DNA from 2 places in the Neorhizobium sp. PAMB6716 genome. Region 1 is predicted to be linked to the other one. Evidence: predicted binding sites of a transcription regulator. Region 1 holds the regulator's gene; the other holds the start of a gene.
What was found. Region 1 encodes LexA, which represses DNA repair genes until DNA is damaged. Its sites were predicted from a motif close to TGTTCNNNNTGTGTTCNG; they were not measured.
Positions count from the first base shown of each region.

Region 2: AC4CWH_RS12555 (glycosyl transferase) is a predicted target of LexA. The motif match lies at 4,948-4,965, and genes of this name have one in related genera.

Region 1 is NZ_CM177835.1:1,472,900-1,487,630, reverse strand. It holds gene lpdA (dihydrolipoyl dehydrogenase) at 1-825, opposite strand, end outside; gene AC4CWH_RS07120 (HP1242/YdcH family protein) at 911-1,177, opposite strand; gene AC4CWH_RS07115 (SGNH/GDSL hydrolase family protein) at 1,282-1,920, opposite strand; gene AC4CWH_RS07110 (pyruvate dehydrogenase complex dihydrolipoamide acetyltransferase) at 1,935-3,278, opposite strand; gene AC4CWH_RS07105 (hypothetical protein) at 3,280-3,573, opposite strand; gene AC4CWH_RS07100 (pyruvate dehydrogenase complex E1 component subunit beta) at 3,586-5,001, opposite strand; gene pdhA (pyruvate dehydrogenase (acetyl-transferring) E1 component subunit alpha) at 5,022-6,062, opposite strand; gene AC4CWH_RS07090 (FtsB family cell division protein) at 6,208-6,525, opposite strand; gene eno (phosphopyruvate hydratase) at 6,736-8,010, opposite strand; gene AC4CWH_RS07080 (methyl-accepting chemotaxis protein) at 8,310-10,124, shown strand; gene kdsA (3-deoxy-8-phosphooctulonate synthase) at 10,206-11,051, opposite strand; gene AC4CWH_RS07070 (VOC family protein) at 11,054-11,920, opposite strand; gene lexA (transcriptional repressor LexA) at 12,090-12,809, shown strand; gene AC4CWH_RS07060 (ComEC/Rec2 family competence protein) at 12,790-14,731, opposite strand, start outside.
Region 2 is NZ_CM177835.1:2,547,869-2,562,599, forward strand. It holds gene AC4CWH_RS12535 (polyprenyl synthetase family protein) at 1-557, shown strand, start outside; partial or broken gene AC4CWH_RS12540 (tetratricopeptide repeat protein) at 717-2,735, shown strand; gene AC4CWH_RS12545 (4-(cytidine 5'-diphospho)-2-C-methyl-D-erythritol kinase) at 2,917-3,828, shown strand; gene moaB (molybdenum cofactor biosynthesis protein B) at 3,825-4,376, shown strand; gene AC4CWH_RS12555 (glycosyl transferase) at 4,380-4,892, opposite strand; gene AC4CWH_RS12560 (PA0069 family radical SAM protein) at 5,024-6,181, shown strand; gene rnhB (ribonuclease HII) at 6,494-7,147, shown strand; gene AC4CWH_RS12570 (F0F1 ATP synthase subunit B) at 7,559-8,044, opposite strand; gene AC4CWH_RS12575 (F0F1 ATP synthase subunit B) at 8,050-8,673, opposite strand; gene AC4CWH_RS12580 (F0F1 ATP synthase subunit C) at 8,753-8,980, opposite strand; gene AC4CWH_RS12585 (F0F1 ATP synthase subunit A) at 9,053-9,802, opposite strand; gene AC4CWH_RS12590 (AtpZ/AtpI family protein) at 9,864-10,214, opposite strand; gene AC4CWH_RS12595 (cell wall hydrolase) at 10,444-11,577, opposite strand; gene AC4CWH_RS12600 (potassium transporter Kup) at 11,787-13,700, opposite strand; gene AC4CWH_RS12605 (magnesium transporter CorA family protein) at 13,716-14,687, opposite strand.

The sequences.
Region 1 (14,731 bases):
CGTCTGCACCTTGCCATCCTTGGTCTCGACATGGGCGGTGATGGAATCAGCGCCCTTCTCGACCTTGGTCACCTTGGCTTCGGTGATGATCTTCAGGCCGCGCTTTTCCAGCTGCTTGCGGGCGAAGGTGGAGATTTCCACGTCCTCGACCGGCATGATGTTGGCCATCAGTTCAACGACGGTCACATCGACGCCCATGGAGCGATAGAAGGAGGCAAACTCGATGCCGATGGCGCCGGAGCCCATGACGACGATGGATTTCGGCATGAAGTCAGGCTTCATGGCTTCGAAATAGGTCCAGATCAGCTTGCCATCCGGCTCTATGCCGGGCAGTGCGCGCGGGCGGGCGCCTGTGGCAACGATGATGTGCTTGGCCGTGTAGGTGCCCTCGCCCAGCACGCCCTTCGGCACCGGGTTCTGCGGCTGAACGACCGGCTTTGTCATTTTGCCGACAACGATTTCGCCGGGCTTGGTGAGTTTTGCCTCGCCCCAGATCACGTCGATCTTGTTCTTCTTCATGAGGAAGCCGACGCCGCCATTGAGGCGGGCCGAAACGCCGCGCGAGCGGGCCACGACATCCTTCACATCAGCCGTCATAGTGCCATTCAGCGTCAGGCCGAAGGACTTTGCATGATTGGCATGATCGAGGATTTCCGCCGAACGCAGCAGCGCCTTTGTGGGAATGCAGCCCCAGTTGAGGCAGATGCCGCCGAGATGCTCGCGCTCGACGATGGCCGTCTTCAGACCGAGCTGGGCCGCACGAATGGCGGTGACATAACCGCCCGGACCCGAGCCGATGATAATGATGTCGTAGGACTGAGCCATGGCGCTTCCACTCCTTGGATGATCTCGAAATACGGCCAAGGCCGTTTCCTGTTCTTTTATCCGGGAGTGGCGCGCCCTCTGCCGCCTAGACCTCGATGGTCTCGGGCCTTGGCTCGGCCTGCGTCAACATCCCGTACAGTTCGTCCTTTAATGCCAGACGCTGCTTGCGCAACTCTGCCATGTGAAGATCATCGCAGGGCTCGATATCCGTTTCGGCCCGGTGGATGCGATGATTGATCTCTTCATAATCCACCGCAACCCGGTGGAAATGACCGTCCGTTTCCCTTAAGTGCCGCATCAGCACCAGGTGTTCCGGAAATTCCTGCGCAAGATGGTGTGGTGTGTTCGACATGATCGTTCCTCCGTTCTGGATGATGCATCATGTTACAACCACAAGCTCCGTTCTCTCCTTGACCCTGATCAAACGTCTTGACCCTGGTTAAATGTTCGGGCGCCTCAAAGCCCCAGCATCATGCGCACGACAGGTTCAAGCCCCTGCCCGATTGCCCGCGTATTCTCCGCATCCAGATGGATTCCGTCGAGCGGAGTGGTTTGCGCCACCGATCCCGCATCGAAGAAACTGCAGCCCATTTCGTCGGCGAGGTCCCGGTAGAGGCTAGCCAGCATGGCCGACTCTTCCAGCGCATCGCGAAACATTGCGGCAAACGGCACATTCGCCGTCTCGCAGATCTTTGGCGGCGCCACGAGCAGGATGTCTGGTGCATCGAAATCGCTGCCCCAGACATGGTAATAGATGAGGTTGACCAGCCGCTTCATGCCGCGAACCGCTGCAAAGGCCGAACCTGCCGGCCCCCGCTTCAGATCGTTGGTGCCGAGCATGACGATGACGAGATCGAGAGGCGCATGCGTCTCCAGAAGGCTCGGCAACAGCTTTGCACCGTTCCTCTCGCAATCGGCGAGATAATCGTCATAAGCCGTCGTGCGCCCGTTCAGACCCTCGGCAATCACCTTGACGGAAGTCCCGAGCGCGCTTTCCAGCACGCTCGGCCACCGGTCTTCAAAGGCATGACGCGACTGCGTTTCCGGGTCATATCCCCACGTCAGACTGTCGCCAAAGGCCAGAACGGTTTGCATGTTCCGCTCCCGGCTCAGACCAGCATGCCCATCGGGTTCTCGATGTAGCGCTTGAAGGCGCCGAGAAGTTCGGCCCCGAGCGCGCCATCGACGCAGCGATGGTCGGTCGACAGCGTCACGGACATGACATTGGCGATCTTCATCTCACCGTTCTTGACCACGACCCGCTCCTCACCCGCGCCGACGGCCAGAATGGTGGCATGCGGCGGGTTGACGACGGCGGAAAAGTTCTTGACGCCCATCATGCCCATGTTGGACACGGCGGTGGTGCCGCCCTGATACTCTTCCGGCTTCAGCTTGCGATCCTTGGCGCGCTTGCCGAGATCCTTCATTTCCGCCGAAATGGCAGACAGGGTCTTGGTTTCGGCCTTGCGGATGATCGGGGTGATGAGGCCACCGGGGATCGACACGGCAACGCCGACATCGGCATGCTTGTGCTTGACCATGTTCGTCTCCGTCCAGGAAACGTTGGCATCCGGCACGTCGCGCAGCGCCAAAGCGAGTGCCTTGATCACCATGTCGTTGACCGAGAGCTTGTAGGACGGTGCGCCATCCTTGCGGGGGGCAGCATCGTTCAGCTGGGCGCGAAGCGCCAGCAGCGCATCCAGTTCGCAATCGACCGTCACATAGAAATGCGGGATCGTCTGCTTGGATTCGACAAGGCGCTTGGCAATCGTCTTGCGCATGCCGTCATGTGGCACAAGCTCGTAGGAGCTTGGGTCGAACAGTTTCAGCACAGCGTCGTCGGAAGCGGGCTTGGCAAGCGTCGGGGCAGCGGCAGGCGCCGATGCCGGTGCAGTCGAAGCCGGTGCAGCCTTGGCGGAACCGCCGGCAACAGCCTTTTCGACGTCGGCCTTGATGACGCGGCCCTTCGGACCGGAGCCGGAAACGTTGGCGATATCGACGCCAGCTTCCTTGGCCACGCGGCGGGCAAGCGGCGACGAGAAGACGCGCTCACCTGAAGATGCCGATGCAGGGGCAGCGGCCGGTGCGGCCTCAGCCTTTTCGGCCGGCGCTGCAGCAGGTGCAGCCTCAGCCTTCGCTTCAGGAACGGCTTCGGCCTTCGGAGCTGGTGCTGCAGAACCGCCACCGGCGGCAGCGGCTGCGACATCCTCGCCGTCTGCGGCGAGAATGGCGATCAGCGCGTTGACTTTCACGCCTTCGGTGCCGGCGGCAACGACGATCTTGGCAACAATGCCTTCATCCACCGCTTCGACTTCCATCGTGGCCTTGTCGGTTTCGATCTCGGCGATGACATCGCCGGATTTCACCGTGTCGCCCTCCTTGACCAGCCACTTGGCGAGGTTGCCCTCTTCCATCGTGGGAGAGAGGGCGGGCATCGTGATGTTGATTGGCATATTAATCCTCCGCCCACACAAGTTCGAACTGAGCAAGTTCTTCCGGGTTTTCAATCATCCGGGCGACCTGTTCAGGAGGCACTTCGATATATCCAGCAACGTCTTCGAGCCAGCCGTCGACGGCTCCGATCACGCCGATTTCTTCGCGCGGAACGCCGACGATAACTTCGGTTTCCTCAGTTTTGACCAAGGCCCAGAACACGACCCTTTCCAGAACCGGACTGTCTTTGGTCCCCATCACCCTGAACCAGGAACCCGAGACAGGCAGGATCTGCTTCACAGAAGACTTAGGCATGAGCCAGATCCCTCACTTGTAGCAGACGGCTTTGACGGCCTCGACGACTTCGCCGACATTCGGCAGAGCCAGTTTTTCGAGATTGGCCGCGTATGGCATCGGCACATCCTTGCCGGCAATCGTCAGCACCGGCGCATCGAGATAGTCAAAGGCCTGCTGCATGACGCGGGTGGCGATTTCCGTGCCAACCGAGTTCTGCGGGTAGCCTTCCTCGACGGTCACCAGGCGACCGGTCTTCTTGACCGATTCGATGACGGTCGGCAGGTCCATCGGACGCAGCGTGCGCAGATCGATCAGTTCGACGTCGATACCGTCCTTCTCCAACTCGGCAATCGCCTTGATGGCATAGGTCATGCCGATGCCCCAGGACACGATGGTGACGTCCTTGCCGGTCTTGTGGATGCGCGCCTTGCCGATCGGCAGGACGAAATCATCCAGTTTAGGCACTTCGAAAGACTGGCCGTACAGAATCTCGTTTTCCAGGAAAACGACCGGGTTCGGATCGCGGATGGCCGCCTTCAACAGGCCCTTGGCGTCGGCTGCCGTGTAGGGCATGACGACCTTGAGGCCCGGAATCTGACTGTACCAGGAGGAGAAATCCTGGCTGTGCTGGGCGCCAACGCGGGCGGCAGCGCCGTTCGGACCGCGAAAGACGATCGGCGCGCCCATCTGGCCACCGGACATGTAGAGCGTCTTTGCAGCCGAGTTGATGATCTGGTCGATCGCTTGCATGGCGAAGTTGAAGGTCATGAACTCGACGATCGGCTTCAGGCCGGACATGGCCGCACCGACGCCGACACCGGCGAACCCGTGCTCAGTGATCGGCGTATCGACGACACGCTTGGCACCGAATTCCTGCAGCAACCCCTGCGTGATCTTGTAGGCGCCCTGGTATTCGGCAACTTCCTCACCCATCACGAAAACGTCGCCATCACGGCGCATTTCTTCGGCCATGGCGTCGCGCAGCGCTTCACGCACCGTCGTCATCACCATTTCCGTGCCGGCCGGGATATCCGGGTCGGCGGCCACGTCGACCTTCGGGGCTGCCGGAACCTTTGCGGCTTCCTTGGTCGCCGTCGGCTCTTGCGTCGCTTCACGGGCCTTGCCGCCAGCCGCGTCGGAGGTTGCAGCAGGGGTATCGGCATCAGCCTTCGGCGCAGACGATCCAATCGAATCGGCGCTTTCGCCGTCCTGCAACAGGACAGCGATCGGCGTGTTGACCTTGACGTTTTCGGTGCCTGCGGCAATCAGCAGCTTGCCGATCACACCTTCGTCGACGGCTTCCACTTCCATGGTCGCCTTGTCAGTTTCGATTTCGGCGATCACGTCGCCGGAGGTGACCTTGTCACCTTCGTTTTTAAGCCACTTGGACAGCGTGCCTTCTTCCATCGTCGGAGAGAGGGCGGGCATCAGGATATCGATAGGCATTTACAGGTCCCTCCCCGCAATCACAGAAGAATGTCGGTGTAAAGCTCGGATACATCCGGCTCCGGATCGGCCTGGGCGAAATCGGCACTGTCCGAAACGATGTCACGGATTTCCTTGTCGACCGCCTTCAGCTCGTCTTCACTCGCCCAGTCGCGCTCAAGAAGGCGCATCCGGACCTGTTCGATCGGATCGTGTTCGGAGCGCATCTTCTGCACTTCGTCCTTGGAGCGATACTTGGCCGGGTCGGACATCGAGTGACCGCGGTAACGATAGGTCAGCATTTCGAGAATGATGGGACCCTTGCCGGAACGGCAATGCTCGAGCGCCTCGTCACCGGCAGCCTTTACGGCGCGCACGTCCATGCCATCCACCTGGATGCCAGGAATGCCGAAACCGGAACCGCGCAGAGAATAGTTCGACTGCGCGGTCGCGCGCGCTGTCGAGGTGCCCATGGCATAACGGTTGTTCTCGACGATATAGATGATCGGCAGCTTCCAGAGCGCCGCCATGTTGAAGCTCTCGTAAACCTGGCCCTGGTTTGCCGCGCCATCGCCGAAATAGGCAACGGATACACTGTCATTGCCGCGATATTTGTTGGCAAAGGCCAGACCGGTTCCGAGCGACACCTGGGCGCCGACGATTCCGTGTCCGCCGTAGAAGTGCTTTTCCTTGGAGAACATGTGCATCGAGCCGCCCTTGCCGTGCGAATAGCCGCCGCGACGTCCGGTAAGCTCTGCCATCACGCCGCGCGGGCTCATGCCGCAGGCCAGCATGTGGCCGTGATCGCGATAGGCGGTGATGACCTGGTCACCCTCTTTCTGGGCCATCTGCATGCCGACAACGACAGCTTCCTGGCCGATATAAAGGTGACAGAAACCGCCGATGAAGCCCATGCCGTAAAGCTGGCCGGCCTTTTCCTCGAATCGGCGAATAAGGAGCATTTCCCTGTAGGCCTTGAGTTCCTCGGCCTTATCGAACTCGGCGATAGCACCGCCATTGCTCTTTGCAGGCTTCGCTGCTGTCTTTCGACCGGCCGCGGACGCGACTTGCTTGGGCGCCATGCACTAACCTCCCTGCGTGTTTGTTGGTTGTCGTCAACATAGGCAAGAAAGCACGCCCCAGCAATGCCATAAATGCATGGCTCACATGATATATAAAACCATGAAAATTCAGGGAAAAAAGAGAATTAACTGGATTTCGGTTAATTCAGAAGTAGCTGTTGAACACGACGATTTCGTCGGCGCGCGACACGTTCAGCTGATAACGTGCGGTTTCATCGAGCATATCTTTTTCCAGTGAGCCATCGCTCAGCAATTCCACCTGCCGCTCCAGCGCCTTGCGCTTGCTGCTCAGCTTGGCAAGTTCATCGGCGCGCTCGGCACGCATGTGCTCGAACTTCTCCGTGGCGATCAGACCGAGGTCGCCGTGGACCGAATGATAACCGAAATAGGAAAGGAAGGCGACCGTGATGACGGGAAGCACCAGACGACCGAATTTCCGTTCCTTGTGATGTCTCGTCCACATGCGAGCTAGTTCCTGAAACGCATTACCAGGATTTCAAAATCGCACATCTTGCTTAATCAATCGTTGATCTTGGGGAGCTTGCGACACTCTGTCGGTTTGATCGGGCACTCATTTTTACCCGCCTCCAAGGCCTCAATGCAAAACGGGCGACAACCGTTTCCGGTCGCCGCCCGCGCTTTGTCAGATCATGGACCTCGACGGTCCCTTCAATCAGGCCTTCAGAACCGAGCGGCCGGCATATTTTGCCTGCGGACCGAGCAGTTCCTCGATGCGGATCAGCTGGTTGTATTTGGCAATCCGGTCGGAGCGCGACAACGAGCCGGTCTTGATCTGCCCGCAATTGGTGGCAACCGCGAGATCGGCAATCGTCGAATCTTCCGTTTCGCCCGAGCGGTGCGACATGACGGCGGTGTAGCCAGCCTTGTGGGCGGTTTCCACGGCATCGAGCGTTTCGGTGAGCGAGCCGATCTGGTTGACCTTGACCAGGATGGAGTTGGCAACGCCCATCTTGATGCCGTCACGCAGGCGCGACGAATTGGTGACGAAGAGATCGTCGCCGACCAGCTGCACCTTGGCGCCGATCTTGTCGGTCAGGTACTTCCAGCCGTCCCAATCGTCCTCGGCCATGCCGTCTTCGATGGAGATGATCGGATATTTGGCGGCAAGTTCGGCCAGATAATCAGCCATGGCTTCCGGCTCGAGCGTGCGGCCTTCGCCTTCCATGACGTATTTGCCGTCCTTGAAGAATTCGGTCGAGGCGCAGTCGAGCGCCAGCTGCATGTCGTCGCCCGGACGGTAACCGGCCTTTTCGATCGACTTCATGATGAAATCGAGTGCTTCCGGCGCGCTCTTCAGGCCCGGCGCAAATCCGCCCTCATCACCGACATTGGTGTTGTGACCGCCAGCTGCCAATTCCTTCTTCAGGACATGGAAGACTTCCGAACCCATGCGCACGGCGTCGCGGATGCTTTCGGCACCGACCGGCATGATCATGAATTCCTGAAAATCGATCGGGTTGTCGGCATGGGCGCCGCCGTTGATGATGTTCATCATCGGCACCGGCAGAAGGCGGGCGTTCGGGCCACCGACATAACGGAAAAGCGGCAGGCCGGACGATTCGGCGGCAGCCTTTGCGACAGCCAGCGATACGCCGAGAATGGCGTTGGCGCCGAGGCGCGACTTGTTCGGTGTGCCGTCCAGCTCGCACATCAGCGTGTCGATGAGGATCTGGTTTTCCGCATCATGGCCGCCGATGGCATCGAAGATCTCGCTGTTGACGGCTTCGACTGCCTTTTCGACACCCTTGCCATGATAGCGCTTGCCGCCATCGCGCAGTTCCACCGCTTCGTGGGCGCCCGTCGAGGCACCGGAGGGAACGGCCGCGCGGCCCATGCTGCCGTCCTCGAGATGAACGTCGACTTCGACGGTCGGATTGCCGCGGCTGTCGAGAACTTCGCGCGCGATGATGTCGGTAATGGCTGTCATTGGCTATTCCTGCTGGTAAGTGCGGTGGAAATCACCGTCTGTCTTAATCCAAGGTACAGAAATTACAATGGCAGGCATATGACAGCGATGTCGGTTTGCTGGCACCTCCTCCATGGCTTGCGGCAACCGGCCAGAGCCGAAAGGTTGTGTTTTCACAGTGTGATTCCAATAAGTTGGATAGACATTTTAAGAGGCTGTTTGCGTTTTGGTAAGAGCTGACGGGCATAATTGAGCATGGCCTAATCTGGCGCAAGGGGAGCGCTGGCGGCCGATAACCCCTCACCCGTCCGGGACCGTCCATGACACTTACGATATCGCGCAGTCTTCTCCTGTTTGGCCTTTTGGTCGGCGCTGGCGTTGCCGCCGCCATCGGCATCCAGAAACTTGCTTTCGACCGGCTGCGGGTCAATGGACCGGTCTATGAGCAGATCGTCTACGGCAAGGACTTGGTCGCCGACATCCTGCCGCCGCCGATGTTTCTGGTGGAAGCCTATCTGCTGGCAACCGAAGGGGCCTACCATCCGGAGCTTGCGGACCAGAACCTCAAGCGCATTGCCGTCCTGCGCAAGGATTACGAGACACGCAAGGCCTATTGGTCCGGCTCGACGCTTGCGCCACAGTTGAAACAGCAATTGGCCAGCAAGGTTCAGCCGAGCGCCGAAACCTTTTGGTCCCTCCTCGACGGAGATTACAAAAGCGCCATTTCCTCAGGCGATGCCCAGCGCATTCGCGCGGCCGTCAATGCGCTGAAGACAGCCTTCCAGGCGCACCGCGCCGATGTGGATGCATTGGTGACAGCCGCCAATGACCGGCTTTCCGGCGCTGAAAAACAGGCGGCCGAGGAAACCTTCACGCAGAGCCTTGCCTCTTATGTCGCGGCGGCTGCTGCCATGGGCCTGCTGATCGCAGGTCTCATTGCCATGAACCGGCGTGCCATAAAGCCGCTTCGCGGCATGCGCGACTATATGAGCATCCTGGCCGGCGGCGATTATTCACGGCCCGTACCCTATGACGGACGCGGTGACGAAATCGGAGAAATGGCGGCGGCCGTGACAGTGTTTCGCGAAAACGCGCAGGAGCGGATCGCCGCACGGCGCCGGCAGGAAGAGGAGCGCGAACGGGGCATGACCGCCGAACGGGCCGAGCACGCCCGCCGCGCCGAGGAAGACGCCACCCGCGCGCGTGTGATCGAGGCCTTGAGCGCCGGCCTTGAACGGCTGGCCAAGGGTGATCTCACCACCCGGCTCTCGGTGCCGTTTTCCGCCGACTATGAAAAACTGCGGCGTGAATTTAATGCAAGCCTGCAGACGCTTGAGGAAACGCTGGGTGAAATCGGCGAGGCGATGCACGCCGTGCAGACGGGCGCCACCAGTATTGCCGGCGGCACTGACGCCCTGTCGCGGCGCACCGAAGAGCAGGCCTCGTCGCTGGAAGAGGCAGCCTCAGCACTTGCCGAGATCACCACCACCGTGCGCACAACCACAGACCGTGCGCGCGAGGCCAATAACCGCATGGTGCAGACGAGAACGAGTGCCGAAACCTCCAATGCCGTGGTGCGCGAGGCGGTGGATGCCATGGCAAAGATTGAAGGGTCATCCACCCAGATCCGCCAGATCATCAGCGTGATCGATGAAATTGCCTTCCAGACCAACCTTCTGGCCCTCAATGCCGGCGTCGAGGCGGCCCGTGCCGGCGAAGCGGGCAAGGGTTTTGCCGTGGTGGCCCAGGAAGTGCGCGAGCTTGCCGGCCGTTCCGCCAGCGCCTCGCGAGAAATCCGCGAGCTGATCGACACCTCGTCAAAGCAGGTGGGCGCGGGCGTCGCCCTTGTCAATCGCACCGGCCTTTCGCTCGAAGATATCGAACGCCAGGTGCAGGCGGTGAACGATCTTATCGCGGCCATCGTCTCGGCAGCCGGTGAACAGTCCCATGCGCTGGCAGAGGTCAGCGAGGCGGTGAACCGGATGGACCAGGTAACCCAGCGCAATGCTTCGATGGCTGAAGAGACAAGTGCGGCCTGCGGCGATCTCAACGGCCATACCGCAACGCTTGGGCAGCATCTGTCCCGGTTTACGGTCGGCCAGCAAAAGGCAAGCCGTTACCGGATGGCGTCTTAAGGCACAACCGAGCCAGACATCGGCATACTCAACAAGGGGCGGCTCTTAGGCCGCCCCTTGTTCGTTCAGCAAAATACCGCTTCAGGACTTGGCGACGGCGTCAAACGCCAGCAGCTTTTCCAACAGGCCCTTCAGGTTTTTGAGATGCACCATGTTCGGGCCATCGGACGGGGCGTTGTCGGGATCGTCATGCGTTTCGATGAAGACACCGGCCACGCCGACGGCGACGGCTGCCCGTGCCAGTGTCTCGACGAATTCCCGCTGTCCGCCGGTCGAGCCGCCCTGCCCGCCCGGCTGCTGCACCGAATGGGTTGCATCGAAAATGACCGGCGCGCCGAGGGACGCCATGATCGGCAGCGAACGCATATCGGAGACAAGCGTGTTATACCCGAACGATGCGCCGCGCTCGCACAGAAGCACATTGGGATTGTCGCTTTCGGTGAACTTGGCGAGCACGTTCTTCATGTCCCAAGGCGCCAGGAACTGGCCCTTCTTGACGTTGATGACGCGGCCCGTTTTTGCCGCCGTAACCAGAAGATCCGTCTGACGGCAGAGGAATGCCGGGATCTGCAGGATGTCCACAGTCTCGGCCACCACGGCGCATTGTTCTTCCGTGTGGATATCGGTCAGCACCGGAAAGCCGAACTCGGCCTTGAGATCGGCAAAGATCTCCATGGCCGTCTCAAGCCCGATGCCGCGTTTGCCCGCAATCGAGGTGCGATTGGCCTTGTCGAAGGAGGATTTGTAGACAAGGCCGATGCCGAGATCATCGCAGATTTCCTTGACGGCGCCGGCCATCATGAAGGCGTGGTCGCGGCTTTCCATCTGGCAGGGGCCGGCGATCAGCGACAGGCGGCCGGTGTTTGAAAAAACGACGCGGGCCGAACCCTCGCCGACGGATACCTCTGCATTGGCTGTGACGGCCATGATCACTCCTCAAACACGAAAGCAGCGCCCTGACCGGGGGCTGCGGCAACGACGATGCGCGTGCCTCTTTTCTTAAAGGCCACGTCATTAGCAGCAAGGCAATCTGCTGTCACGGCAAGATCAGAGGTGGCAAACACCAGGGCAGCGCCGCAAAGCCCGCCGGCGGATGGGGAGAGATCAATGCCGAGTTCGTCCGCAACACTCTGCCGCGACGACAGCGCAACATGTCCATTCCGCGCCTGAAAGACATGACCCGAGGCATCCGCAACTGCTTTGGTTTCCAATACAGTCTCGAGAACAGGCAGCGCAGCGATCGGATCATCTGCGGCAAGCCACACGCCCCGCAACCCGACCACGCCGTTTTGATGCCGCTCCAGATGCGCCCTGTCGGCCGGCAAGGGATTAAGCCGCTCGCAGGCGAACAGGAAAAATTCGGGAGATCCGGTTTCGGCGAAGGCCAGCCTGAAGCGTGCGATCACCTCATGCCCGTCCGCCGTCAGCGCCGCGCGGGAAAATTCAAGGATCTCGCCGGCGGACCGACCTGCTCCGACAAACCGCGTGTGGTCTCCATCGGCATCCGGCGAAGCGACCACGAGGCCAGAAAATCCATCGTCCCCACAGGCGGCACGGAAGGCGAGATCTCGCCCGGTAAAGACGTTGCCCTCTCCTGCCGTGCGTTCGGCAACAGCGCGGTCGCGGATCGCCAATGGCTCCAGATACAGGCCATCGGAGAGAAACACGCAGGCATTCTGCGTCCCAAACGGATGCTGCGCATCCGGCGCCACGGTAAAACCGAGCGTCCCCAGCCGCTGGCGCGCCACCGCCAGCGTGCAGACGGGCATGACAAGATGATCGAGCGGGCGGACCATGATTCTCTCCTTCAACGATGCGGGCGGCAGTGTAGCGCCGGATAAGCGCTTGAATATCCCGCACGCTTTCAGCAATCAGCGTTTTATCCCCGGCTTTTGAGGGCTTGCGGAACACATATGGAACATATAGTGTCTGTTCTGGATTTGTTTCCACTTCGAGGTTGTCTTCATGCTCACACGCAAACAGCAGGAACTGCTCCTGTTTATTCACGAACGGATGAAGGAATCCGGTGTACCGCCCTCGTTCGACGAGATGAAGGATGCCCTCGATCTGGCGTCGAAATCGGGCATCCACCGCCTGATTACCGCGCTTGAGGAGCGTGGCTTCATTCGACGGCTGCCGAACCGGGCGCGGGCGCTTGAGGTGATCAAGCTGCCGGAATCCTATTCGCCGCCGGCCCAGCCGCGTCGCGGGTTTTCGCCCAGCGTCATCGAAGGCAGCCTCGGCAAGCCGCCGGCCACACGCCCTGCCCCGCCAGCTCCGGCTGTCGAAGAATATACGGGCTCTGCCACCGTTCCCGTCATGGGGCGTATTGCTGCCGGCGTGCCGATCTCGGCCATCCAGAACAATACCCATGCCATCAGCGTGCCGATCGAGATGCTGGGCACCGGCGAGCATTACGCGCTGGAGGTAAAGGGCGACTCGATGATCGAAGCCGGCATCATGGATGGCGACACGGTGATCATCCGCAATGGCAGCACGGCGACGCCCGGTGATATCGTCGTGGCGCTTGTCGATGACGAGGAAGCGACGTTGAAGCGCTTTCGCCGCAAGGGCGCCTCGATTGCGCTTGAAGCGGCCAACCCCGCTTACGAGACCCGCATTTTCGGGCCGGACCGGGTGAAAATCCAGGGCAAGCTTGTCGGCCTCATCCGCCGTTACCACTAAGCAGTTCGAAAACCGGTTGCGGCAACGTTTCGTCAAAGATGCGCTGCCGCCAATCATAGGTTCGGTGAACGCTCCAGGGGCGTTTGTTGCCGATGCTTGCGCCGGTTGCCTGCCAATCCCGGCGGTGACTGCTTCCGGCAAATCGGATTTCAAGGGCTCCTGTCTTGCGTAGCGTCGATTCCGTCAGCATCAGCGCGCCGGAGCGGCAGGTTTCGAATCGGGCACGGGCGGCAATCACGACGTCGGCCGTATCGCAGGCGGTTCCCGCATAACGCGGGTCATCGATGGTGGCGATTCGCACTTTTTCCAGCGAACGGGCAAAACAGCCGAGAGCGGCAATGCAGGTGAATTGACCGGGAGGAGCGCTGGTCAGGGCTTTGTCCATGGCAGTGGCAGCCGCTCGCTGCTCCTCTTTGGTCAAGGGCGGATCTGGTGGCTTTCGGGGGGAAACGCCTGTCTCGGTTCGGCCAGAGTTCAAGTGAATCGCGTCAGCGTCTGATGGGCCTGCTCCGTGTCCTTCCTCGGGAACGACCGCGCGGATGTCTGTGGCGATCTCTGATTCGGGCGTGTCTGCATCGGCTCCCGTCTGGCGGCTGTGTGCTGCATCGGCGCCGGGTTGTGCATGAGCGCTCTTCGCGGTGCCGGGTGGTAAGTCTTGCGGTTTTGCCGCGGTGTTGCGCCGGGGCATGATCGGCGCAAGCGTATTGTCGATGATGAGGGCATTCTGCCACTGGCGATAGATGAAATCGGGTGGTGTCCGGCGGTTGGTGGCGGCCGTCTGTCCGTCGATGAGAGCGACGAGGCTTGCGTCTTCAGAAATCAAGAGGCTTGGACGCGGGGCATCGTCAGGCCAGAACGACAAAATGAGTGCTGCCGCCATGACCGGCAGGCCGAACAGTTTTAGCCGTGTGCGCAGGAGGACCAGAATCAGAAAGCCGAGCGAGGCTATGGGCAGGAACCAGCCATGCTGCCGCCCAACCGGGGCGTCTCCTCCCCAACCCGCCACCGTCTCGGCAACGGAGATAACCAGCTCAACGCCAAAACCCATCAGTTTCAGGAACGGCGCCTCCAGCCCGAACGGCATCAGCAGCATGGCAAGCATGCCGAAGGGCATGACGATCAGCGATATGATCGGCATGGCCGCGAGATTGCCGGCAAGGCCATAAGTGGCGACGCGGTGGAAGTGGGAAACGGAGAAGATCGAGGTGGAGAGTGCGCCGATGAGCGAGGTCAGCACCACGCCGGCGACCATGCTGGAGAGAGCGGCGGTGGCGGCAAGCAGTGCCGGACGGCGCGCGGCAAGCGGATCATGCGGATCGCCATGAATACTCGACCAGGCGGCGTAACCTGCGACAAGTGCGGCCGTTGCGGAAAACGACATCTGGAAGCTGGGACCCAGCACTGCCGAGGGTGTCAGGACCAGGATGACGAGTGCCGAGAGCGCCACATTGTGCAGGCTGATCGAGGGACGGTCGAACAGCACCGAGGCCAGCATGATCACCATCATCACATAGGCGCGCTCGGCCGAAACACCGAAACCGGAAATGAGATAATAGGCCGTCACCATGGCCAGCGCGCCGATAGCTGCGATCTTTTTGACGGGAAACCGCTGCGCAAAGCCGGCAAACAGGCTGAACACCATTCGCGCGCCGACAAAAAAGATGCCGGCCGCCAGCGCCATGTTAAGCCCGGAGATTGCCACGATATGGGCAAGCCCCGCGACCCGCAGCGCCTCGATGGTCTTTTCCGAGATTGCACGACGCTCATCGGTGACGATGGCGGCGGCAAAAGCCCCGGCATCACCGGGAACCACGGCGCGGATGCGGGTTCCGATGTCGCTTCGCAGTTCAAACAGCTTGCCAAGGATGCGCGTCGACCAGTTTTCATGCGTGCCGATGCCGACCTGCGGCGACCCATAGAAA
Region 2 (14,731 bases), 1.1 Mb from region 1:
CGGTGATTGCCGAAGGCGAAGTTCTGCAGCTCTCGGTCGCCAAGAACATGGAAACGACGGAAGACGATTATCTCTCCGTCATCCGCGCCAAGACGGCGGCGCTGTTTGCAGCCGCGGCCGAAGTCGGCCCGATCATTGCCAATACGGACCGGGCCAGCCGCAATGCGCTCAAATCCTACGGCATGAACCTCGGCCTTGCCTTCCAGCTTGTCGATGACGTCCTGGATTACGGCGGCAAGGCTGCCGAAACAGGCAAGAATGTCGGCGACGATTTCCGCGAGGGCAAGATCACGCTTCCGGTCATCCTCTCCTACCGGCGCGGCACGGCGGAAGACCATGCCTTCTGGAAGGCCGCCATCGAACAGGGCGACAGCAGCGACGAGAACCTGGAAAAGGCGCTCGGTCTCATCTCCAAATACAATGGCCTTGGCGATACCATTACCCGTGCCAGGCACTATGGCGAGATGGCCCGCGATGCGCTGTCTGCGCTTCCCGCTTCGCCCCAGAAGGCGGCGCTGATGGAAGTGATCGATTTCTGCATCGACCGGGTCAACTGAAGGCGGCAGGAGAGGCTTAACCCTCTCCTGTGGATGCCGGTTGGCAATGGCAAGTTTCTTGCAGACCTGCTCCAAAAAAGCCATTCTGTGGTGAATCATCAGCGCAGGATTCCATGGCGGCCACACGGGCGCCCACAGCTTTTCATGAGAGGCACCTTCATGCGGCAGAAATTCGCCCATCGTCTGCTATCGGGCACGGCATTCGGGGCAGCGCTCCTGTGGGCGGCGGCAATGCCTCATCTGGCCATGGCCCAGCAGCCTCCGGTGACGGAGCCCGCACCTGCAACCCAGCCTGCACCTGCAACCCCGTCTGCGCCTGCAACAGAGCCTGCGCCCGCAACGCCTGCTCCCGCAACGGAGCCCGCGCCGGCGACACCCGCGGCTCCGGCCCCCGATCAAGCACCCGTCACAGAGCCTGCACCGACGCAGGCCGCCGCACCGGCACCGATCATTGACGCGCCGGAGTTTTCGACCGCCAAGGTCAACAGCTTCTCCGGCGCCTTCCTTGCCGCCCGCACCGCCGATGTCGATCACGATTACGCGACCGCGATTGCGCTCTACCAGAAGGCGCTGCAGTTCGATCCGGCCAATCTCGACATTCGCGAACGCCTGATGATCTCGCTTCTGATGAACGGCCAGTTCGACGAAAGCCTGAAACAGGTGGATGCGCTGAAGGAAGACGGCGCCGTCGAACGGGTGACGAAAATCGTGCGCGGGCTGGATGCCATCCGCAAAGGCGACTACGCCAATGCGGAAAAGATCCTTGCCTACAAGGGGCTGAACGATCTCGACCGGCTGACGCAGGCGCTGATCACCGGCTGGGCCAAGGTGGGTGCCGGCAAGGGCAAGGAAGGCATTGCTCTCATCAAGGGCCTGAAGGGTCCGGACTGGTTCAAGGTATTTACCGATTACCACATCGGCACCATGGCCATCGTTGCCGGCGACAAGGCAACTGCCCGCAGTTACCTGAAGGCCGCCATCACCAGCGAAGAAGCGGTTGCCACGACCCCCGACACCTTCATGCGCGCCGTAATGGCGCTCGCCCGGCTGGAAGCGTCTGACGGCAACAAGCAGAAGGCACTCGACGCGATTGCCGTCGCGGAACGCCTCATTGCCAATTACGCGCCGCTGAAGGCGCTGCGCCAGTCGATTGAAAACGGCGAAAAGCCGGAGCAGCAGGTGACCAACGCCACCGAAGGTTCTGCTGCCGTTCTGTTTGCCGTGGGCAGCGCGCTGAACCGCCAGGGCGCCGAGGAAATGGTGTCGCTCTACCTGCAGATTGCCCATGCGCTGGACCCGAAGAGCGCCGATACGCTGGTGCTTCTCGGCGGCATTGCCGAAAAGATGGAACAGCCCAAGCAGGCGATCGAGCTTTACAGCCGCGTGCCGGAAGGTTCGCCCATGCGGCGTATTTCCGAGCTGCAGCTGGGCCTGACGCTGGCGCAGACCGGCGATGTCGATGGCGCGCGCGCGCATCTGAAATCGCTGATCGAGAGCGATCCGACCGACATTCGCAGTTACATCGCCTATGGCAGTGTTCTCTCCGATGCCAAGGATTATAAGGCGATGGCAGAGACCTATGACAAGGCCGTGGACGTGATCGGCCCCGTGCCGCGCCCGACCGACTGGTCCGTTTTCTTCCAGCGCGGCATCGCCTATGAGCGCCTGAAGGAATGGGACAAGGCTGAGCCGAACTTCAAGAAATCGCTGGAGCTGAACCCGGACCAGCCGCAGGTGCTGAACTATCTCGGTTATTCCTGGGTGGACATGAACCTTAACCTGGAAGAGGGCCTGAACCTCATCCGCAAGGCCGTGGAACTGCGCCCTGACGACGGTTACATCGTCGATTCGCTCGGCTGGGCCTATTACCGCCTTGGCCGTTACGACGAGGCGGTGGAGGAACTGGAGCGTGCCGTGCAGCTGCGCGCCGGTGATGCCGCCATCAACGACCATCTGGGTGATGCCTACTGGCGTGTGGGCCGCAAGCTGGAGGCGGGTTACCAGTGGCAGCGGGCGCTGACCATGAAGCCGGAACTGACCGAAATCCCGAAGATCGAGCAAAAGATCCGCGAAGGACTGGCCGACGCCGGCCCGCCGCCGGTGCAGACGGCCATGGCATCGCCCGCCGCAACGGCGCCAGCCGTGCCGCAGCAGGATCCTGCCGCCGCTGCCAAATCGAACTACATCGTCGGTGCCGGCGATACGCTGTGGAAGATCGCCAATGACGCGCTGGGCGATGGCGACCGTTTTCGCGAGCTGATCGAGATCAACCCGGAGCTGAAGCGCAACCCGAACCGGCTTTATCCCGGCCAGGTGCTGGAGCTTCCCGGCCCCGCCAACTGACAGCGTTTTGCCCGGCATGACACTATCTGGCTTGGCCTTGGGTATCCCGGCAGCCGACGTGACCGAAACGGCGCCGGCAAAGATAAACCTTTGCCTGCACGTGACCGGGCGCCGGGCCGATGGCTATCACCTCCTCGACAGCCTCGTGACATTTGCCAGCCACGGCGACACGGTGCGGTTTACCGCAAGCGGCACGGACAGTTTTGCGCTGACCGGCCGCTTCGGCCCGCTTCTGTCGCCTGACGGCGATAATCTGGTGCTGCGGGCGCGCGACCGGCTGCGGGCGGCGGTTGAGGCGATGGGCATGGCCGCGCCACCCGTTGCCATCACGCTGCAAAAGGACCTGCCGATCGCCTCCGGCATCGGCGGCGGGTCTGCCGATGCGGCAGCGACCCTGCGTGGCCTGTTACGCTTCTGGGGCGTATCGCTCGATGAAACCCGGCTTGCCGAGATGACGCTTGGCCTTGGCGCCGATGTGCCGATGTGCTTGGCTTCCCGCCCGCTGATGGCGTGCGGCATCGGCGAGGATCTGGCCCCGGTCAAAAATCTGCCGGCGCTTTTTATGGTGCTGGTCAATCCGCTGGTTTCGGTCTCGACGCCCGAGATTTTTCGGCGCCTCATAAAACGCGACAACGCAGCCGTGCCGCCCCTGCCCTTGGGTGAGGACGCCGACTGGCTGTCCTTCATCGCAAGCCAGCGCAATGATCTGGAACCTGCGGCCCGCGCCGCCGTTCAGGATATCGACACCGTGTCCGAAGCGCTCTCGCAGACCGGCGCAGCCCTCGTGCGCATGTCCGGCTCTGGCGCGACCTGCTTTGGGCTTTACCGCTCGACAGAGGAAGCAGAGGCTGCGGCAAGCATTCTGACAGACCGCCACCCCGGCTGGTATGTTCAGGCCACCACCACGATTGCAGGAGATGCCGCATGAACCGGATCGACGACAGCCGCCCGTTCCTTCCCGTCGGCATCGCGGTGCTCACCGTGTCCGACACCCGCACGCCAGACACCGACAAATCCGGCGATACGCTGGTGGCCCGCGTTGAAGAGGCCGGCCACAGGCTTGTGGCGCGCGCCATCGTGCCCGACGACAAGGCAGCGATTTTTGAGCGCGTGCGCCAGTGGACGCTGATGGACGAGGTGGACGTGGTGATCACCACCGGGGGCACCGGCTTTACCGGCCGCGACGTGACGCCCGAGGCGCTGGAGCCCCTGTTTGAAAAACGCATGGACGGCTTTTCAGAAGTCTTCCACCGGATTTCCTACGACAAGATCGGCACTTCCACCATCCAGTCGCGCGCGACCGGCGGCGTGGCCAATGCCACCTTTATCTTCGTGCTGCCCGGCTCTCCCGGCGCCTGCAAGGATGCCTGGGACGGAATTCTGAAGGCGCAGCTCGATTACCGCCACATGCCCTGCAATTTCGTGGAAATCATGCCGCGCCTCGATGAACACCTGCGGCGCGGCGGCAAAAGCTGACCGTCAGCTGCGCGCGGCCCAGGCCGGCACCATCTCGCTGGTCAGCCGGAAGGTTTTTTGGGCCTTCGCGAAATCCGACAACCGCATGCCCGCACGCGCCTGCGCCAGTGCCTTGCTCTTTTCCACGATCAGCCCCTGCTCCAGCGGTTTTGCCGAACCAACCAGCCGCGACAAAAGCGGACGGCGATGGTTGCGCGACGGCGAAAACCGCGCCGGATGACGGTTGAGCGCGATATGCTCGGCCACCTCATCGATCCAGCCGATCTGCGGGCGCGCGCCGGGCTCGATGAGAAACAGCCATTCGCCCCTGGTGGAGCGCAACACATCCTCGATATTCCAGCCGGTGTGAAACCGGCAGCCGGCCGCATCCGCCACGCGCGCCGAGGCATCCGTCGAGCCGTGATCGAGCACGGACACGTCACTCACCAACCCCTCCACGGCACCCGCCACAAGCACAGACAAGGTCTGGGCCAGTTGGGTCTCCTGGTCATGGCATTCCATCAGCACGCTCAGCATTCCCAATGCTTACCGCATCGCAACAGGAATTGCCACAAAACTGACACAGCGATTTTGTTCTTGCAATGTTCTCTTTTTGCCATTACCAATGAGGTCACGGTGATTACGAGATCGGCGCCGAGGAGTCTTCCATGAACGAGCTGAACCAGCTGCGGCAGGACGCTTTTGCGCCTGCCCATACGGCAGATATTGCCGACGCCCTGGTGGAAACCTCGGGGTTGCGCATCGAGATCGACCGCAGGCGTGGACGTGGCGCCGGCTTGAACCCCAGCGGCCGTTTCGAGACGGAACGCCGCGAAGTGTTTGACGACGGCTGGCAGACGCTGGAAGAGCTTGCGCCCTTCAAGACCGAAGTGCAGATCGAAAAACCGCGCACGATCATCAGCCGCAACGATTCTCCCGATATTCCCTTCGACCGCTCGATCAATCCCTATCGCGGCTGCGAGCATGGCTGCATCTATTGTTTTGCCCGCCCGACGCACAGCTATATGGGGCTTTCAGCAGGTCTCGATTTTGAGGCAAAGCTGTTTGCCAAGCCCGATGCACCAAAGCTGCTGGAACGGGAACTGAGCCGTCCCGACTACAAGCTGCGCACGATCGCCATCGGCACCAATACCGACCCCTATCAGCCGATCGAGCGGGAATGGCGGGTGATGCGCCAGATCCTTGAGGTTCTCGCCAAGGCCAATCATCCCGTCATGATCGTCACCAAATCGGCACTGGTAACGCGCGACATCGATATTCTGTCCGACATGGCATCCAAGGGGCTGGCCAAGGTGGGCATCTCGGTGACGACGCTCGACGGCAAGCTTGCCCGCAGCATGGAGCCCCGCGCCTCGACACCGGTAAAGCGACTGGAAGCGATCACCAAGCTGACGGCGGCAGGCATTCCCACCAGCGTTCTCGTTGCCCCGGTCATTCCGGCGCTGAACGACCACGAGATCGAACGCATTCTGGATGCGGCAAAGGCGGCCGGTGCGAGCGAGGCAAGTTACGTGCTGCTGCGCCTGCCGCTGGAGGTAAGCCCGCTGTTTCGCGACTGGCTGCTGCGCAACTACCCGGATCGCTACCGCCACGTGATGTCGCTGGTGCGCTCGATGCGCGGCGGCAAGGATTACGACGCCGAGTTCGGCAAGCGCATGAAAGGGGCCGGCCCCTATGCCTGGCAGATCTCGCGGCGTTTTGAACTCGCCACCAAGCGCCTCGGCCTTGGCCGTCGCGGCATCCAGCTGCGCGACGATCTTTTTGTTCCGCCGGCCGGCACCGGCATCCAGCTGTCGCTGCTGTGATCTTTTTTGAGGCACGACGGTTGTTGGAGAAATACGACCATACGTATCCATGGCGCGCTCCAGCACTTGGCCCCAGAGGCAGAAACGCTGACGGACTGGCAATGTTGGACGCATCCGCCTGATCAAGGCCAGCGACCGGGAGCGATAGCGGACGCGACGTTGAGTGAAAATGAGAATTCGGCACGGTCCACCGCCTCAATCCGTGCTGAACACCCCCGGCCCGCCCCTCCCCTTGGGCGGATCAAGCGATGCCGCAATCAGCGCTTTGCCGGGGCTTGCAGGAGATCGGGTGCGCGTGCGAGTTTCCGCCGCATGTTACAGAGCACGCCACCCGATTCTCCGAGCCTTTTCGACCTTGTTCCTCTCGTTCCGGATTTCAGCCTGGAGCTTGCGGCACGACAGGCCGGCCATTGGCCGGTTGCCGGCACCGACGAGGCCGGGCGTGGGCCGCTCGCAGGTCCAGTCGTTGCCGCCGCCGTCATTCTTGATCCGGAACGGATTCCGCACGGTCTCAACGATTCCAAACAGCTCACCCTGAAACAGCGGGAACATCTGTTCGAGGAAATCCTCGCCACGGCCCATGTCGCCATCGCCGCCTCCGGGCCGCGACACATCGACGAAAAGAATATCCTGCGCGCCAGCCTCGATGCCATGCGCCGCGCCATTGCCGGGTTGGCGGTTGCGCCCGCCCTTGTTCTCGCCGACGGTCGCGACGTGCCGCCGGGCCTCTCCTGCTCCGGCAAGGCGGTCATCAAAGGCGATGCCCGCTCCGTCTCGATTGCGGCGGCCTCCATCATCGCCAAGGTTACCCGCGACCGCATGATGACCCGCGCCGGCCTCGTTTACCCCGCCTATGGCTTTGACGCGCATGCCGGCTACGGAACGGCCCGCCACCGCACCGCCATCGACACATCAGGCCCCTGCCCGCTCCACCGCATGAGCTTTCGCCCGCTGCGCAAGGATTGAGGTTTTTGCGACCGATGTGAACAGGGTGATGTTGGGATACGGCCTCACCGCCTGACGTTGAGGTATCTGCATTGCCAAACGTGTGAGACCGACGATGCGTTCGTTGTCTGACTCGGACGTCAACGCCGTGCCAGCCGCCCCCTCATCCGGCGCGACGCGCCACCTTCTCCCCAAGGGGAGAAGCGAACCGCTGGCGTTGGATGCACACCAATGCCGGAGGGCCCGAGGAGAATCAGTTTACGGCTTTCCGGAAGGTCGGCGACGGCTCGTCCCTTCTCCCCCGCGGGGAGAAGGTGCCGGCAGGCGGATGAGGGGGCGGCTGGCGCAACGCCAGCCGGAGGCCGCCGCCCGAAACGCAAAAAGGCCGGACAAAAGCCCGGCCTTTTAAAACATTCCAGAAATCGCCAACCCTCAGTTGAGGCGGGTCTTAACCTGGCTGATCGTGTCGGCGAACAGCGCCTGCTGGGCGCCGGCATCGGCCTTGGCGGCGATGACTTTTTCGGCAGCGGCAATGGCGATGTCGACGGCTGCGGCGCGCACGGCGCTGATGGCGTCGGTTTCGGCCTGGCGGATCTTCTGTTCCGAGAGCGCGTTGCGGCGGGCGACGAATTCCTCGGTCTTCTGGCGGGCTTCTTCGCTCAGCATCGCGGCTTCGCGTTCGGCCGATGCCAGAATGCCTGCAGCTTCCGCTTCGGCTTCCTTGCGCTTGCGCTGGTATTCAGCGAGCAGCGCCTGGGCTTCTTCGCGAAGACGCTTGGCTTCGTCCAGCTCGTCGCGGATGTTGTCGGCGCGCTTGTCGAGCGCCTTTGCCATCATGGCCGGCACCTTCACATAGGCGAGAAGCACAAAAAACAGGATGAGGCCGACGAGGGCAAAGAATGTTGCGTCAAATGCCATGGTGATCAAGCCTCCACTTTGGCGCTGGCAACGGCGACCCGGACGTCCTCGGCCGAGGCCTTGGGTCCGATCAGCTGCTCAACGATGGCACCGGCTGCCTCTTCGGCAATGGCACCCACTTCGGCAAAGGCCTGCGCCTTGATCGTTGCGATGCTGGCTTCGGCGGCGGCAATCTTTTCAGACAGTTCCGTCTCGATGGCGGCGCGGTCGGCGGCGGCCTTGGCGCGGGCAGCTTCACGGGCGGTCTCGGCAATCGTGCCGGCCTTGGCGCGAGCGCTTGCCAGTTCCTTCTCGTAGGTCTCGACGGCAGCGTCTGCTTCCGCCTTCAGGCGCGAGGCCTCGTCGAGATCCTGCGCGATACGGTCATGGCGGTGTTCAAGAATGCCGCCAACGCGGGGCACGACCACCTTCTGCATGATCCAATAGAAAAAGCCGAAGGTGATGACCAGCCACAGCAGCTGCGACGAATAGGTCGTATGGTCGAAGGGCGGGAAAACGCCGGTTGCATGCGCATCGTGCGCAACACCGGTTTCAGTATGCACTTCGGCCGCCGGCGCGGTGCCGGTTGCTGCATTCGGATCGCCATTGGCCGGCGCGCCTTGCGCGAATGCCGGTGTCACGAACATCATCACCTCCAAGGGGTATTCAAATACGAAGAATCACGGCGCGCCTTTTTAAGACGGCCGTGATCCCAATTCCAGGCCGCTCTTAGACAGCGAACAGGAGGAGGAGAGCAACGAGCAGCGAGAAGATGCCCAGAGCTTCCGTAACGGCGAAGCCGAATACCAGACGGCCAAACTGGCTGTCGGCAGCAGAGGGGTTGCGCAGTGCGCCGGTGAGGTAATCACCGAAGATACGGCCGAGTGCCAGCGACGTACCAGCCATGCCGAGGCATGCGAGACCTGCGCCGATGAACTTTGCTGCTTCCGCGTCCATATGGATACTCCTTCGAAATGGTTGTTGCGGCATTTTGAGGACCCGGAGAGGCCGGGACCCGCGACTATATTCTCAGTGACCGCCGTGCACGGCGTCATTCAGGTACATGCAAGTCAGTACCGCGAAGACATATGCCTGCAGGAAGGCCACGAGAAATTCGAGACCGGTCATGGCGACCGTCATCAAGAGAGGCAGGATCGCGCCACCGACGCCCAGTGCGCCCATGGCGCTCATGGAGGCGACGAAACCGGCAAACACCTTCAACGTGATATGGCCTGCGAGCATGTTGGCAAACAGACGAACCGAAAGGCTGATCGGGCGCGACAGGAACGAGATGATCTCGATGGACGAGACCAGCGGCAGCAGCACCTTGGGCACGCCGGCTGGCGCGAAAACGCTGAGGAAGTGCAGGCCGTGCTTGTAGAAACCGTAGATCAGAACCGTCAGGATGACGAAGAGCGCCAAGGCAAACGTGACGATGATCTGGCTGGTGACGGTGAAGAAATAGGGGAACATGCCGAGCAGGTTTGCCGTCAGCACGAACATGAACAGCGAAAACACCATGGGGAAGAACTTCATGCCCTGGCTGCCGGCGCCTTCGCGCAGCATCGAGGCGATGAATTCATAGGACATTTCCGCAACCGACTGCATGCGCGTCGGGATCAGACCGCGATTGGCGGTGGAGAAATACAGGAAGCCGGACGCAGCCGCGACGGTCGCAACCATGAACAGCGACGCATTGGTGAACGAGAAGTCGATGCCCCCGATTTCGATCGGGACGATCTTGAAGACCTGGAACTGATGCGTCGGATCGTTGGCCACCGCTCTACCTTCTTTCTTCCTTACACCCGCCGCAATCGACGGATTATCTTAGTCTGCAGTCTCAACTGCCGTCCTTGTCGCTCTGGTCCTTGAAGGGACCAGGCTGGGCAACCATGCCCAGCGCACGCAGAACGTTCAGTATTCCGGCACAGAAACCAAGGAGAAGAAGAATGATCATCCCCCACGGCGTTGTGCCGACAAAACGGTCGAGAAGATAGCCAAGCATGGTACCGACAGCGATGGCAGCGATAAATTCCGAAGAGATCTTCAGCCCCAGAGCCATGCCTTTACGGCTTTCCTCGGAACTCTTTTCCTTCGCATTTTCCGCTGCATCGCCCTTTTGCCTGTCCGCAAGCTTGGCGGACAGATTTTTGCGGCGCTGCTCAAGACTATCGTCGCGGTCTTCCGTCACTTAATCCCCCCTTCAAGCTTCCGTTGCCCTGACCAGAGGTCAAAGCCTCTCTCGAAGCCCGGGAATAAGCGCCTTCCGGCCGTTTTGAAGTCGGCGCACCATAGTTTTGCGCGAACCCATAGTCAAGGCAGCACAGGGCGCTCATCCAGAACTAATTTAATGGGGAAATTCAATCGTTTAAGTCACAACCTGATGAAGTCGTGATCGGTTGTTGAGCAAATCACACATTTCAACTCCATCCGCCGCCATAGGTGCGGTAGAAGATGTGCAGGCCAATGCGACCAACCTTCTCCATGCTGCGGGCCCATTTGGGGCGCACATAAACGGCGTGATAATGGGTGGAAGAGCCCACTTCCGGCAGCCAGATCTTGCCCGCCGTCACCGCCAGAGCGACCTCGCGGGCCATTTTCCAGTGGTCTTCGGAGCGGATGCGGTCCTTGATGTCGTCGCAGGCGAAGGAAAACTGGCAACGGTTGCGCCAGTCCTCGTTCTGGTAGACGACGCCGCAGATGGTTTTCGGATAGGCCGGATTGCGCACCCGGTTCAGAATGACCTGGGCGACGGCCGCCTGCCCCTTCACCGATTCGCCGCGGGCTTCAAAATAGATGCCTGATGACAGGCACTGCTGTTCGGCGGGCGAAAACACGGCGGCTGGAAGCGCGGTTGCGGCCCAGGCATGGTCCTTCGGCCCGATTTCCGGCACGAAGCGACCCTCCTCCGGCTTTTTGGTGAGAATCGCATCGAACGGCGACTGGCGCGAAAAATCCGGTTTCTGCGGCGCAAAGGCGGTGGCCAGAATATCGGCATGGGAATTGGTTACAAGGCCGGCCACCATCGGCGAGAGCGCCGGTTCGCGCGGCGCCTCGTCCTTTTTGCGGAAATAGAAGGCGGCAAGTTTGATGTCGTCCTTCGGCTTTGGCGGCATGGCAAAGGCCACAAGCTCACCCGGCTTGCCGGGCGGGGACAGCAGCGAACTCTGCCGCTGCAAGACCGAGCCTGCGGTAAAATCCTTCGGCGGTTGCATCCGCTCCACCGCGATCACCCGGCCGGCCTTGGCCGCCCGGTTGACGCGCTCTTCGTCGGTGGATTGTTCGACATTCTTGGTGGCGCCCGCAAAAGCAATCTTGCGGCCATCGGCCATGGTCATGCCGGCATCGTTTGCCAGCCGCTCCTCGCCTTCGGGAAAGGCAAGTTCTGCCGCATGCAGCGAGCCTGCCGGCGAATCGGTCAGCACCATGCGCCACTGGCTGCCACTGCGGTCAAAGCCGGCGAGCAGGTCTGCGAGATCGCCCTTGGCCGGAAGCGACGGGAAGATCAGCCAGGCGGCAAGACCGAACAGTGCCGGTGATGTCCACCGGTCCATACGCGTGGATGATCCACGCTTGATAGTTTTGCCACGCACAGCCGCAACTCCAACACGTCAACTGGTATGCGCGAAGGATCTGATATTAACCTAAATGGAGGGTTAACGGCCCGGATGTTCCAGGCTTTGCGGGCTTTTTGTCGCCCGCGGGCACGGGTGGACAGGCCCGTCCTCCCCACATGGTTAAGACGGGCGCAGGAATGACCGCCTTAGATGATGACGTGCGAGCCTAGCTCCACCACACGATTGGCCGGCAGGTGGAAATAATCGGACGGGTCTGTTGCGGCATTGGCAAGCGCAATGAACAGGCGGTCCTGCCAGATCGGCATGCCCGATTCGGCATCCGGCACCAGCTTGCGGCGGCCGAGATAGAAGGAGGTCGACATGATGTCGAACTTCAGGCCGCATTTGCGCAGGTAGGCAATGGCCTGCGAAACGTTCTGCGACTGCATGAAGCCAAAGCGCAGCTCGATCAGCGTGAAGCGCTCGGAAAATTTCTCCACATGGAAACAATGCTCCTGGGAGACGCGTGGCTTGTTCACCGTCTTGATGGTGAGGATGACGTTCTTTTCATGCAGCACGTGATTGTGCTTCAGATTGTGCATGAGCGCCGCCGGGGCCGATTCCGGATCGCTGGTGAGAAAAATTGCCGTTCCCGGCACGCTGACGGGGGCATGGGCGCTTTTGCCGTTGATCGATTTTTCGATCGAGGCGGCAAAGGCTGCCAGCGGTACGTCGGAGCGGCGGGTTTTTTCCGCCAGAATTGCCGTGCCGCGCTTCCATGTCCACATGATCACGGTAAAGCAGATCGCCATCATGACGGGCACGTAACCGCCATCGTGGATCTTTAAAAGGTTTGCGCCGAGAAAGACCAGTTCCAGCGCCAGAAGCGGAGCCAGCGCAAGCGCTGCCACGATGCGCGGCCACCGCCAGCGGGCGCGGACGAACTCGAAGGCCATCATCGTGGTGACCACCATGGCGCCCGTGACCGAGATGCCATAGGCGGTGGCCAGCGCATCGGAACTTTCAAAGCCCAGCACCAGCGCCAGAACGCCGATCAGGAGCAGCATGTTGACGCCAGGCAGGAAGATCTGCCCGGTATTGGTTTCCGAGGTGAAGAGGATTTCCATGCGCGGCAGGTAACCGAGATGGATCGCCTGGCGCACCAGCGAGAAGGCGCCGGTAATCACGGCCTGGCTGGCGATGATGGTGGCCGCGGTCGCAAGGATCACCACCGGCAGCAGTGCCCAGCTGGGGAACATCAGGTAGAATGGGTTTTCCATGGCTTCCGGATGTTTTAGCACCAGCGCGCCCTGGCCGAGATAATTCAGCGTCAGCGCCGGAAACACCACCACAAACCACGCCCACTGGATGGGCCGGCGGCCGAAATGACCGAGATCGGCATAAAGCGCTTCAGCCCCGGTGACGGTCAAAAACACGGCGCCGAGCACGACCACGCCGACAAAATGTTCGTCCAGCATGAAAGTGACCGCATAAAGCGGATTAAAGGCTTTCAGGATGCTGAGGTCATCGGAAATATGGGCAATGCCGCCGGCGCCCATGACGATGAACCAGACCAGCGTGATCGGCCCGAAAAAACGCGCCACAAGGCCGGTGCCCTGCGACTGGATGGCAAACAGCCCGATGAGGATGACGATGGAGATCGGCAGCACGGCTTCGCTGAGAGCCGGCGTGACCAGTTTCAGGCCCTCGACGGCGGATAGAACCGACAGCGCCGGCGTGATCATCGCATCGCCGAGAAAAAGTGCCGCGCCGATGAGGCCGAGCATCATCAGCACCGCCTTGTTGCCGCCGGCCGTCTTCATCAGCATGGCCAGAAGCGACAGCGTGCCGCCTTCGCCGTGGTTATCGGCGCGCAGCAGAAACAGCACGTATTTGATGGTGACGATGATCGTCAACGTCCAGATCATCAGCGAGATGATGCCGATGATTTCCATCTGGGTAACGCCATCGGCCGACACCGGGCGCAGCGCCTCGCGAAAGGCATAAAGCGGGCTCGTGCCGATATCGCCATAAACGACGCCCACGGATCCCAGCGTCAGCGCGAGGAAATGTTTGAGGCTCTTGTTTTCGGAGATGTGGTCGTCAGCTGCGTGTGACATCCGGTTTCCTGGCGCTTAAAGCCAGCCCTTCCAGCGGAAAAAATAAAACGGAACGATGGCAGAGATCAACATGGCAACAAGCGCCATCGGATATCCAAACGTCCAGTCCAGTTCGGGCATTGCGCGAAAATTCATGCCGTAGACCGACGCCACCAGCGTTGGCGGCAGGAAGACCACGGAGGCGATCGAAAAGATCTTGATGATGGAATTCTGCTCGACATTGATGAGGCCGAGCGAGGCATCGAGCAGGAAGGAAATGTTGCCGGCGATGAAGGCTGCATGTTCAGACAGCGTCGCGACATCCTTGGCCACCGTGCCGCAGAGAGAACCGACCTTGCCGTCATCATGAACGGCCGGCACGTTGAGGATGAAGGACAAAAGCCGCGACAACGAGCCGAGACTATCGCGCACCTTGCCGACGAGACGATGACATTCGGCAATTTCGGCCAGCTTGCGCTCGAGGAATTTTGGCGGCCGGCGCCCGTCACCGGCGCGAAAGATATCCCCGGACAGGCGATCGAGGCGGGCCACCACGGTTTCGATGATTTCGGCGGTGCGGTCGGCGATGGTTTCGACAAGATGCGCCAGAAGCAGCCGTCCGTCGCAAGCCTCGTCCGGTGCGCGCCCGAGCGCTGCAATGAACAGGTTGAAGGATTTTGGCTCGGCATAACGCACCGTCACCAGCCGGTTGCCGGTGAGGATGAAGGCGACATCGGTCAACTGCGGATCGCGCGTATCGGCCTTCAGCACGAGCGAGGCCGTCATGTAGACGGCATCCTTCTCGATGTAGAGGCGGCTGGACGGCTCGATGTCCTTCAGGTCGTCGCGGGTTGGCACGTCGATACCAAGCAGGTCTTCCACATGCCGGTCTTCCTCGCGCGAGGGCGCAACGAGATCGATCCAGACGATATCGGAAGGCAAGGCAGCCGCGGACATATCCGGGGCAAGCACCGTATGGGAGCCATTGGCACGATAGGCATTGATCAAGCAGCGTCTCCGCGCCGGCGCCCGATCGACCGACACAATTGAAC